DNA from 3 places in the Streptomyces sp. NBC_01474 genome. Region 1 is predicted to be linked to each of the others. Evidence: riboswitches for the same ligand, from Rfam matches in the RefSeq annotation. Region 1 holds a riboswitch; each other region holds the start of a gene.
What was found. Region 1 has a riboswitch for cyclic di-AMP ahead of OG758_RS44605 (transglycosylase SLT domain-containing protein). Riboswitches for the same ligand answer to the same signal wherever they lie in the genome.
Positions count from the first base shown of each region.

Region 2: linked by a shared signal. The riboswitch ahead of OG758_RS39010 (C40 family peptidase) and the one ahead of OG758_RS44605 (transglycosylase SLT domain-containing protein) in region 1 are both predicted to bind cyclic di-AMP.
Region 3: linked by a shared signal. The riboswitch ahead of OG758_RS16620 (M23 family metallopeptidase) and the one ahead of OG758_RS44605 (transglycosylase SLT domain-containing protein) in region 1 are both predicted to bind cyclic di-AMP.

Region 1 is NZ_CP109449.1:9,753,825-9,757,073, reverse strand. It holds gene OG758_RS44610 (flavodoxin family protein) at 1-474, shown strand, start outside; cyclic di-AMP (ydaO/yuaA leader) riboswitch at 1,589-1,753, shown strand; gene OG758_RS44605 (transglycosylase SLT domain-containing protein) at 1,756-2,496, shown strand; gene OG758_RS44600 (glycoside hydrolase family 43 protein) at 2,731-3,249, shown strand, end outside.
Region 2 is NZ_CP109449.1:8,534,735-8,537,983, forward strand. It holds gene OG758_RS39000 (ATP-binding protein) at 204-638, shown strand; gene OG758_RS39005 (DUF6328 family protein) at 693-1,247, opposite strand; gene OG758_RS39010 (C40 family peptidase) at 1,351-1,824, opposite strand; cyclic di-AMP (ydaO/yuaA leader) riboswitch at 1,828-2,005, opposite strand; gene OG758_RS39015 (hypothetical protein) at 2,359-2,667, opposite strand; gene OG758_RS39020 (ATP-dependent Clp protease proteolytic subunit) at 2,675-3,249, opposite strand, start outside.
Region 3 is NZ_CP109449.1:3,589,988-3,593,236, reverse strand. It holds gene OG758_RS16630 (M16 family metallopeptidase) at 1-249, shown strand, start outside; gene OG758_RS16625 (M16 family metallopeptidase) at 246-1,631, shown strand; cyclic di-AMP (ydaO/yuaA leader) riboswitch at 1,828-1,984, shown strand; gene OG758_RS16620 (M23 family metallopeptidase) at 1,997-2,785, shown strand; gene OG758_RS16615 (GntR family transcriptional regulator) at 3,051-3,249, shown strand, end outside.

The DNA.
Region 1 (3,249 bases):
GTCATGGCCGCCGACATCCTCGTACTGGCCGGCCCGATCTGGCTGGGCGACAACAGCTCCGTGACGAAACAGGTGATCGAACGCCTCTATGCCTGTTCCAGTCTTCTCAACGACGCAGGACAGTACGCCTATTACGGCCGCGTCGGCGGCTGCCTGATCACCGGCAACGAGGACGGCGTCAAACACTGCGCAATGAATGTCCTCTACAGCCTGCAACACCTGGGGTACACCATCCCTCCCCAGGCCGACGCCGGATGGATCGGTGAGGCCGGCCCCGGCCCCTCCTACCTCGACCCGAGCTCCGGCGGCCCCGAGAACGACTTCACCAACCGCAACACCGCGTTCATGACCTGGAACCTGCTGCACCTGGCCCGGGCATTGAAAGATCTCGGTGGCATCCCCGCCTACGGCAACCAGCGCACCGCCTGGGACGCCGGCTGCCGCCACGACTACGAAAACCCGGAACACCGGTAGCGGTACCCGCAGGAAAGCGGGCCGCCTCGCCCCGGCGTCGGTCAGATGCCGTGCACGCCGCGAACGCCCGCCCACTCCGGCACCAGCCGCCCGCGTCCCGTCAGCTCCCCGCACAACCGGACCCGAGGCAGCGGCCCGGCCCACGACTCACCACAACGCGGCGGTGCCTGCCTCAAATCAGGAACACGCCGCTCCCATAAGCCCGTTCGCGCTCGCGTCCAGCACGCCTTCGCTCGAATTCAGGTCTCAAATATCCCGCGTGACTGGTGAATCGCCGTCATGTTTCATGCGCCCGAGTAACTTCCTCTATTACTGCGCTTCTTCGCGGCACACCTTCACTCGTCAGTCGGCAGAGATTTTCAGCAGGCTCCTCCGGATCCGAGCAGAGGCTTTCACTGACATACCGGTGACGATCCGCAACTGACTTCCCATCACATTCAGGCCTCTTCTGAACTCGCGCACATCCTGAGCCCCGCAAGATTTCCAGGTGCACCATCGGAGCCCTCGCCCACCCGGCCCTCGGGTATCCCGCGACCCCAACAGGTCGGCAGGAAGTGCACTCCGATGACGGAGCCCGTCGGCCTCACCTCGGTCGACCCTCAGCCGAACCGCACAAGGTCACGTTCAGGCACCATCCCGATCGAGGCTTGCTCATGAACCGTGCGGCGGGGACGCCCATCGGGCCGCGTGATCGGGTCGACATTGACGCCAATATGCCCCTTTAGGTAGCAAACTCAACGCGGCGCTATGTCCGTTTTCATAGTAAAAACCATCTTTTAAACATTATTGGCGCCGTAAGAGGAGTTACACCTATCTTGCAGGGGATTCAGGCGAAATACCGCACCCTCATACGTGATGGGGTGGCATTCCAACCTGCATCCCATTCAGTGAACCGCGTCACACGAACAGACGCGGGCCCCGAGCTCTGCTGATGCCCTGCTTCCCTTCTGCGCGAAGAAGATTGGGCTTTTCGATCAAAGATGGCGGCGTGTCCTGGTCGCCGCACACAGGGCTCTCACATTTCGCGATCACAATTCCGGTCTTGTTCCGTCCGCGCTTTCTCGCCTAATGTCACCGTCAATCCGGATGGAACGCCGAATCCTGCCGCTGTCCGGAATCCCTCCCACCCACTCGGTTACGTACGGCAGGAGCGGGGGACCCAGGTAAGCCGCCGATCCGGTTTGCGGAACGGCTCGGGGTGAAGTCGCACTCATAGTGCGACCGGACATCTCCTGTCCGAACCCGACAGCTCACCTCGCAGGCGACGGAGAGGAATTCGTCATGCCCTCAAAGGGAAAGCACCGCCGCCTCAAGTCCATCTCGCTCACCCGGGGACTCGCCGCCGCAGGCACGGGCGCGGCTGTGCTCGCTCTCCCGGTGCTCGGCGCGACCAACGCCAGCGCGGAGCAGGCCGCCCCGGCCGCAAAGAGCGCCGCGGCCCCCACGACGTATGTCGTCGCCGCGGGCGACACCCTCAGCAAGATCGCCCGAGAGCACTCTCTGAGCGGCGGCTGGAAGAAGCTGTACCAGGACAACCGAGCCGCCGTCGGTGACAACCCGGGGCTGATACACCCCGGCATCAAGCTCACGCTCGGCGAGAAGAGCCCCACCAAGCCCGTAGCCACCAGGGCATCCGCCGAGCGGGCCGACCGCTCCGAGGTCCGGACCACGCTCGCCGCTGCCCCGGCGAAGAAGTCCTACACCAACGACCTCGACGGCTGGATCAAGGAGTCGCTCGACATCATGGCCCAGCACAACATTCCCGGCTCCTACGAGGGCATCCACCGCAACATCATGCGTGAGTCCTCCGGCAACCCCCTGGCCATCAACAACTGGGACTCCAACGCTGTCGCAGGAACCCCGTCCAAGGGGCTCCTGCAGGTCATCGACCCCACGTTCAAGGCTTACCACGTGCCCGGCACCTCGATGAACAGCTACGACCCGGTCGCCAACATCACTGCCGCCTGCAACTACGCGGCCGACAAGTACGGCTCGATCGACAACGTGAACGGCGCGTACTGACAGTCGCTTTGGGTTCCGCACCGGCTCAGCGCGGAGGACACCGCAGTCCACTCGGCCTGAACGGAAGCCCAGCAACCGCCAGTTGAAGCGCATCGATGATGTGTGGCCCTGAAGTCCCGCGTGTACGAAGGGACTTCAGGGCCCAGTTGCGTCCTGCTCAACCCCTTGCGCGCCGTCACCCCCGTGCATATCCTCCCCGCGAATCGAAGCGCTTCGACACCGTGGAGAAACAGCATGGCAGACCCACACCCGGTCATCCCCGGGTTCCACCCGGACCCCAGCGTCTGCCGCGTCGGCGACGACTACTACCTCGCGTGCTCGAGCTTCGAGTACGTGCCCGGGGTGCCGCTCTTCCACAGTCGCGACCTGGTGCACTGGCGGCAGATCGGCAACGTCCTCGACCGGCCCGGCCAGCTGCGGCTGCCCTGGGACACACCCTCCTCGGCCGGGATCTACGCGCCGACGCTGCGCCACCACGACGGCCGCTTCTGGCTCATCACCACCAATGTGAGCGAGGGCGGCGGCAACCTGCTCGTCTCCGCCACTGACCCGGCGGGCCCCTGGTCCGACCCGGTCCCACTGCCCGGCGTCCCCGGCATCGACCCGGATCTCGCCTGGGACGAGGACGGCGCGTGCTGGGTCACGGTCGCCGGCATCTCCCAGGTCCGTATCGACCCGTACACCGGCGAGACGTTCGGCGAGCCGCGCCCGCTGTGGTCCGGAACACCGGGCGCCAAGGCCCCGGAGGCGCCG
Region 2 (3,249 bases), 1.2 Mb from region 1:
GAAGTCGGCGGCGTACGCCCAAATGCGGTCCACCCACGCAGAGTTCACCGCTTCGAGCGACAGATATATGCATATCTCGGGGGATCGGCTCCACCGGCCGGGCGGGAGTGGCACTCTGGCGCGAAGCACCAGTCCGGGGGTCGCCTCGAGTCATCCGCCATGTGTCGGATTCAGGCCCCGGCGAAAAAAGGGACGACGTCGCCATGGCAGATCACCAGGAAGCATCCGTCACTCTGCCGAGCGATCCCGCCTCGGTCTTCTCGGCCCGCACATATGTCAGCGACGTACTCGCCGAATGGGGCATGCCGCGCGACGCGGAAGCCGCCGACACGGTCCGGCTCATCGTCTCCGAACTCGCCACGAACGCCGTGATGCACACCCGTGGACAGTCGCCCGTCTTCAAGGTCGACATGCAGCTGGAGCGCGACGAACACCTGCGCATCGGTGTCACGGACAGCCACCCGTGCTACCCGAAGCGGCTCCCGGCCGCCGTCCAGCAGGACAACGGGCGCGGCATGGTGATCATCCGCTGGCTGACCGCCGAGTGCGGCGGAAGCCTGTCGGTCAGGCCCACCCCCGAAGGCGGCAAGACCGTATGGATCGCCCTGCCGTGGACGGTCCCTGTCCAACAGGTGTGAAGGCCGGCGGGCGTGCAGGCCAACAGGTGTGAAGGCCGGCAGGTATGAAGGCGGCTACGGGGACGGTGTGTCCGTCTCCTCCTGCGCCCGCGTGAGCGAGCGCCGCACCAGACGCGGCAGCACACCCCACAGGCCCACACAGACCGCGAACGTGCCGGCTCCCGCCGCGATCCCCGCCGCCCGCCCCGCCGTGACGTCCACGACGAGCAGCACGGACCCGGTCAGGGCGAGCACCAGAACGCTCAGGCCGGCCGTGGCGAGCCGCGAGGACATCTGCACGATCTGAGGCTTGGCGCCGCGCCGGAACAGCGCGCGGTGCAGCGCCGCGGGCGCCGTGAACAGCGCGGCGGCGAGCACCGCGAGCAGCAGCGTCGCGATGTAGGTCGCGCGCTGCACGGCGTCCAGCGACGGGAACCGCGGAGTGAACGCCAGCGTCAGCAGGAACGCGAAGAGGATCTGCACGCCCGTCTGGGTGACCCTCAGTTCCTGGAGCAGCTCGCCGAAGTTCCGGTCCGCGCGCTCCAGCGGCGTCTCGTGCCGGTCCTGGCCGCCGCTCGGCGGGCCCGGGCGTGGGGCGTCCTCGTCGCAAGCCCTTCGGTCCTCGTCCATACGACCACGAGTACCCCATCGCGCGGTTCCGAGGCGGGCGGGCGTGAGCACGCTCCGGCGCCTGACGGGTCCCCCGGGCGCCCGGGGGACCCGTCAGACGGCGCTAGCGCACGCGCCCGTACCAGACGCTCCTCGTCCAGATCCGCTCGAGCCGCACCACGGCACCGGTCTTCGGCGAGTGCCAGATCTTTCCCTTCCCGGCGTAGATGCCGACGTGGTAGACGCCGCGGCCCGAGTGGAAGAAGACCAGGTCACCGCGTTTTCGATGGGACGCGGAGACATGGCGGGTCTTGTTGTACTGCTGGGCGGCGGTGCGGGGCAGTTTCTTGCCCGCGGCCTTGAACGAGTAGAGCGTCAGGCCCGAGCAGTCGAATGTGTGCGGCCCAGTGGCGCCCCACCGGTAGGGGCTTCCCCTCTTGGAGGCCGCGATCTGGAGTGCTTTCGTCGCCGGTGGCGCGGCTTCCGCTTCGGGGGCGGCTCCGGGGACCAGCAGGCTGCCACCCGCTACGGCGAGCGTGAGGGCCGAGGCGGTTCCGGCCCGGGCGAGCAGCGACGGGACACGATTGAGCGCAGTCATGCGCAACCCTTCGTCAGCCGCCTGTGAAGGATGACCTGTCGGATTCGGGCTGGCGAAGTTGCCCGGCCGCGATGTGCGGCTTCACCCCAAGGGCCGGCCCGGAAAACAGCTCCGGCGGCCCGTCGTGCTCGGGTCCTCCACTCCTGCCGATCCACTCCTGTCGACCTGGCATCCGTACGGCGGCAGGACTCGGCGTCCGCACGGACCGCCCCGCCGCGGCGGCGGGGGCTTGTCGTCGGAAGGGATCTTCACGCACGAACGGCGCGAACGCAGCGCCGAATCGGCGTTAAGTGAGTGTCCTCACGACTGGCCTGTTCGGGTGGACAGCGCACCTTTCCACCCTGGTGCAGGGGTCCCGACGACGCCCGCACCAGCAGCGGAAGGCGGAATCTCTGATTCCGCGTAGGCGTTCCGCGCAACTTTTCCGGTTCGCAAGTGCTAGTACCGGCTACTCCGTATGTGGGTACCTCTTCTGGTCCGTTTCGGCTCGGGTCCGGACGGTTCGCCTCGACCGCTCCAGTCTCGAATGCACCGTCAATTGACCGGCTCCGGCGGAACTGTGACCCGTTGTGACCTCCTTTCTCCGTCCAGGACCCGCAAAGCCCGAGCCAGCGTCGTCGCGTGGACCTCGCTCTCGCCCCGCTGATGCATGAGCGTCAGGGCGTCCCTGAGGGCCGTCGCCCTGCCGACGAGCGCTTGCGCAGCGCGCAGTCCGCCATACGTGTGGTCGCTCCGGGCCGGGTTGATCCTGCCGAGCAGATCGACCACCTCCAGATAGCGGTCGAGGAGTTCGCACTCGGCGCGCGTCAGCGCGGGCAGCGGGGGCAGTTCGGGCGGCAGCATCGCCGGCTCACCTGGCGCCGGGGGCCGAACCGGACGTCTTGCGGTTGTCGATGACCCGGTCCACGAGCCCGTACTCCACGGCGTCCTGGGCCCGGAGGATCGTGTCCCGCTCGATGTCGGCGGCGATGCGCTCGCGGTTCTGCCCGGTGTGCCGCGCGAGCAGTTCCTCCAGCTGGGCGCGCATACGCACCAGTTCACGGGCCTGGATCTCCAGGTCGCTCGGCTGGCCCTGCGCGGGCTCGGGCAGCCCCGGCTGATGGATCACCACGCGCGCGCCGGGCAGCATGGCCCGCTTCCCCGGTGTCCCGGCCGCCAGGAGCACGGCGGCGGCGGAGGCGGCCTGCCCGAGGCACACGGTCTCGACCTCGCAGCTGACGAACCGGATCGTGTCGTAGATCGCCATCATCGCGCTGAACGAGCCGCCGGGGGAGTTGATGTACAGCGAGATGTCCCGGTCCGGCGCGGCGTACTCGAGGTGCATGAACTGCGCCATCACGTCGTTCGCGGAGGTGTCGTCGATCGGCGTCCCCAGGAAGACGATCCGCTCCTCCAGGAGCTTGGAGTACGGATCGAGGGTGCGGT
Region 3 (3,249 bases), 6.2 Mb from region 1:
TTCGCCGTCCTGTTCGGCGACCCGCAGCTCGCCCTGACCGCCGTCCAACGCGTCCTCGACATCACCGCGCAGGAGGTCCAGGAGGTGGCCGAGGCCCATCTGCGCCCCGACAACCGCGCGGTGCTCGTCTACGAGCCCACGGCCCCCGAAGAGGCCGACGAGATCGCCGGCGGGACGACGGACGAGACCGCCGCAGCGATCACGGACGAGACCACAGGCGGGACCGCAGACGAGGAGGCCGGCAAGTGACCGAGCTCGCGACCATGGACTTCCACCCGCAGCCCCAGGCCGGCACGGCGCGGCCGTGGGCGTTCCCCGCGCCCGAGCGCGGCACCCTCGACAACGGCCTGACGGTGCTGCGCTGCCACCGCCCGGGCCAGCAGGTCGTCGCCATCGAGATCAACCTCGAAGCGCCCCTGGACGCCGAGCCCGCCGGGCTCGACGGCGTTGCCACCATCATGGCGAGGGCCTTCTCCGAAGGCACCGACAAGCTCGCGGCCGAGGAGTTCGCGGCCGAGCTGGAGCGCTGCGGCGCCACCCTCGACGCGCACGCCGACCACCCCGGCGTACGGGTCTCTCTGGAGGTCCCCGTCTCCCGCCTGCCGAAGGCGCTCGGCCTGCTCGCCGACGCCCTCAGGGCACCCGCGTTCGCGGACAGCGAGATCGAACGTCTCGTGCGCAACCGGCTCGACGAGATCCCGCACGAGACGGCCAACCCCGGCCGCCGCGCCGCCAAGGAGCTCTCGAAGCAGCTCTTCCCGGCCACCGCGCGCATGTCCCGCCCGCGCCAGGGCTCCGAAGAGACCGTCGCGGCCGTCGACGCGGCGGCCGTACGCGCCTTCTACGACCGGCACGTGCGCCCCGCCACGGCCACCGCGGTCGTCGTGGGCGACCTCGCGGACATCGATCTCGACGTCCTGCTCGCGGACACGCTGGGCGCCTGGACGGGGAACACGGCCGAGCCGCGCCCCGTACCGCCCGTGACGGCCGACGACACCGGCCGGGTCGTCGTCGTCGACCGGCCGGGCGCGGTGCAGACGCAGATCCTGATCGGCCGCGTCGGCGCGGACAGGCACGACCGGGTGTGGCCGGCGCAGGTGCTCGGCACGTACTGCCTGGGCGGCACCCTCACCTCCCGCCTGGACCGTGTTCTGCGCGAGGAGAAGGGATACACCTACGGCGTGCGGGCGTTCGGCCAGGTGCTGCGCTCGGCGCCGGACGGGACGGGCGCCGCGATGCTCGCCATCAGCGGCTCCGTGGACACACCGAACACGGGTCCGGCGCTCGACGACCTCTGGAAGGTGCTGCGCACGCTCGCCGCGGAGGGCCTCACCGACGCCGAACGGGACGTGGCCGTACAGAACTTGGTAGGGGTCGCCCCGCTCAAGTTCGAGACCGCCGCCGCCGTCGCGGGGACGCTCGCCGACCAGGTCGAGCAGCACCTGCCGGACGACTTCCAGGCGGAGTTGTACCGGCGGCTCGCCGCGACGGGCACCGTGGAGGCCACCGCGGCCGTCGTGAGCGCCTTCCCGATGGACCGGCTGGTGACGGTGCTCGTCGGTGACGCAGCCCAGATCGAGGAGCCCGTCAGGGCGCTCGGCATCGGAGAGGTGACCGTCGTCACGGGCTGACCGTGACCGGTGTGCAATGAGGGGCCCCGGTGGGCGAGATGACCACCGGGGCCCTTGTATGTCCGAATTGAACCAGTGGTTGCCTGTCTGCCCTGTGGCATGCGCTACAAAAGCCCGTTTCCGTTTGTTGATTGAAAGATGCCCCGCTTAGCGTCGGTCCGGCTGTCCGCCAGATGTGCGCCGCGCCCGCGGCACCGGACAGTCATCGCCGAGTCCCCCAAGGCGCGAGCCGGGGGAGCCGGGGACCCACCGTCCCTGGGGTGAATCGGACGCCCTTCCTTGAAGGGGGTCCGTAGGAGACCTTCCTGCTCCGAACCCGTCAGCTAACCCGGTAGGCGAGAAGGAAGGAAAGGATCAGCCACTCCATGGCGTTCACCCGTGCCACCGGGAAGCACCGTCGCCCGAGCCGTCTCACGCGTACCACCGCGCAGGTCGCCGGCGTCGCCGCGCTCACCACGACCGGTGTCATCGGAGGCCTCGCCGCCCCCGCCCTCGCCGCTGACGACGCGTCTCTCGAGCAGACCGGCCTGACCAAGGCCATCTCGATCGGTGACTCCCTCGCGGCGCAGATCGACGCGCAGGCCGCCGCCCAGCAGCAGGCCGCCGACAAGGCCGCCGCGAAGGAGAGGGCCGAGGCCGCGGCCAAGAAGAAGGCCGAGGAGGAGCGGCGCAAGGCCGCCGCCAAGGCCAAGGCCGAGCGCGAGGCCAAGGAGCGCGCCGCCCGTGCGGCCGAGCGCAAGCGCCTCAACGCCTTCGTCATGCCCGTCACCGGCTCGTACGTGTCGACCGCGTACAAGGCCAGCAGCGGCCTGTGGTCCTCCGGCAGCCACACCGGTATCGACTTCCACGCCGCCAGCGGCACCTCGGTCCACGCCGTGGGCGCGGGCACGGTCGTGGAGGCCGGCTGGGGCGGCGCCTACGGCAACAACATCGTCATCAAGATGAACGACGGCACGTACACGCAGTACGGCCACCTGTCGTCCATCGGCGCCTCCGTCGGCCAGACGGTCACCCCGGGCCAGCAGATAGGCCTCTCCGGGGCGACGGGCAACGTCACGGGCCCGCACCTCCACTTCGAGGCGCGCACGAGCCCCGAGTACGGCTCGGACATCGACCCCGTCGCCTACCTGCGCTCGCACGGCGTCAACGTCTGACCTTCGCCGCGTAGTCACGACAACGCATCGAAAGCCCCGGCTCACCGAGCCGGGGCTTTCGGCGTTACCGGCCGTGCTCGTTACCGGACCGGCTCGTTCGTTCCCGGCGGCGCTGTCCAAAAAATATCCATGGATTACGGCCTGCCGTCGGAAATTCGCGCCCGCTGGAATAGAGTCGCTGGGCAGGCGCGCTGAACGGACTTCAATCGCGCTGTACGAGCGACTGTCTACCGCGTTTCGCGGGGATTATGGCGGAGGTCGGTTCATGCGCATTCCGGCGCACTCGGTATGCACGGCGATCCGCGACGACATCGTCTCCGGTGTCTACGAGCGCGGCGGCAGACTCACCGAGGAGGTGCTCGCCCGCCGCTACGGCGTCTCCCGCGTCCCCGTGCGCGAGGCGCTGCGCACCCTGGAGGCCGAGGGCTTCGTCGTCACCCGCAGGCACGCGGGCGCGTGCGTCG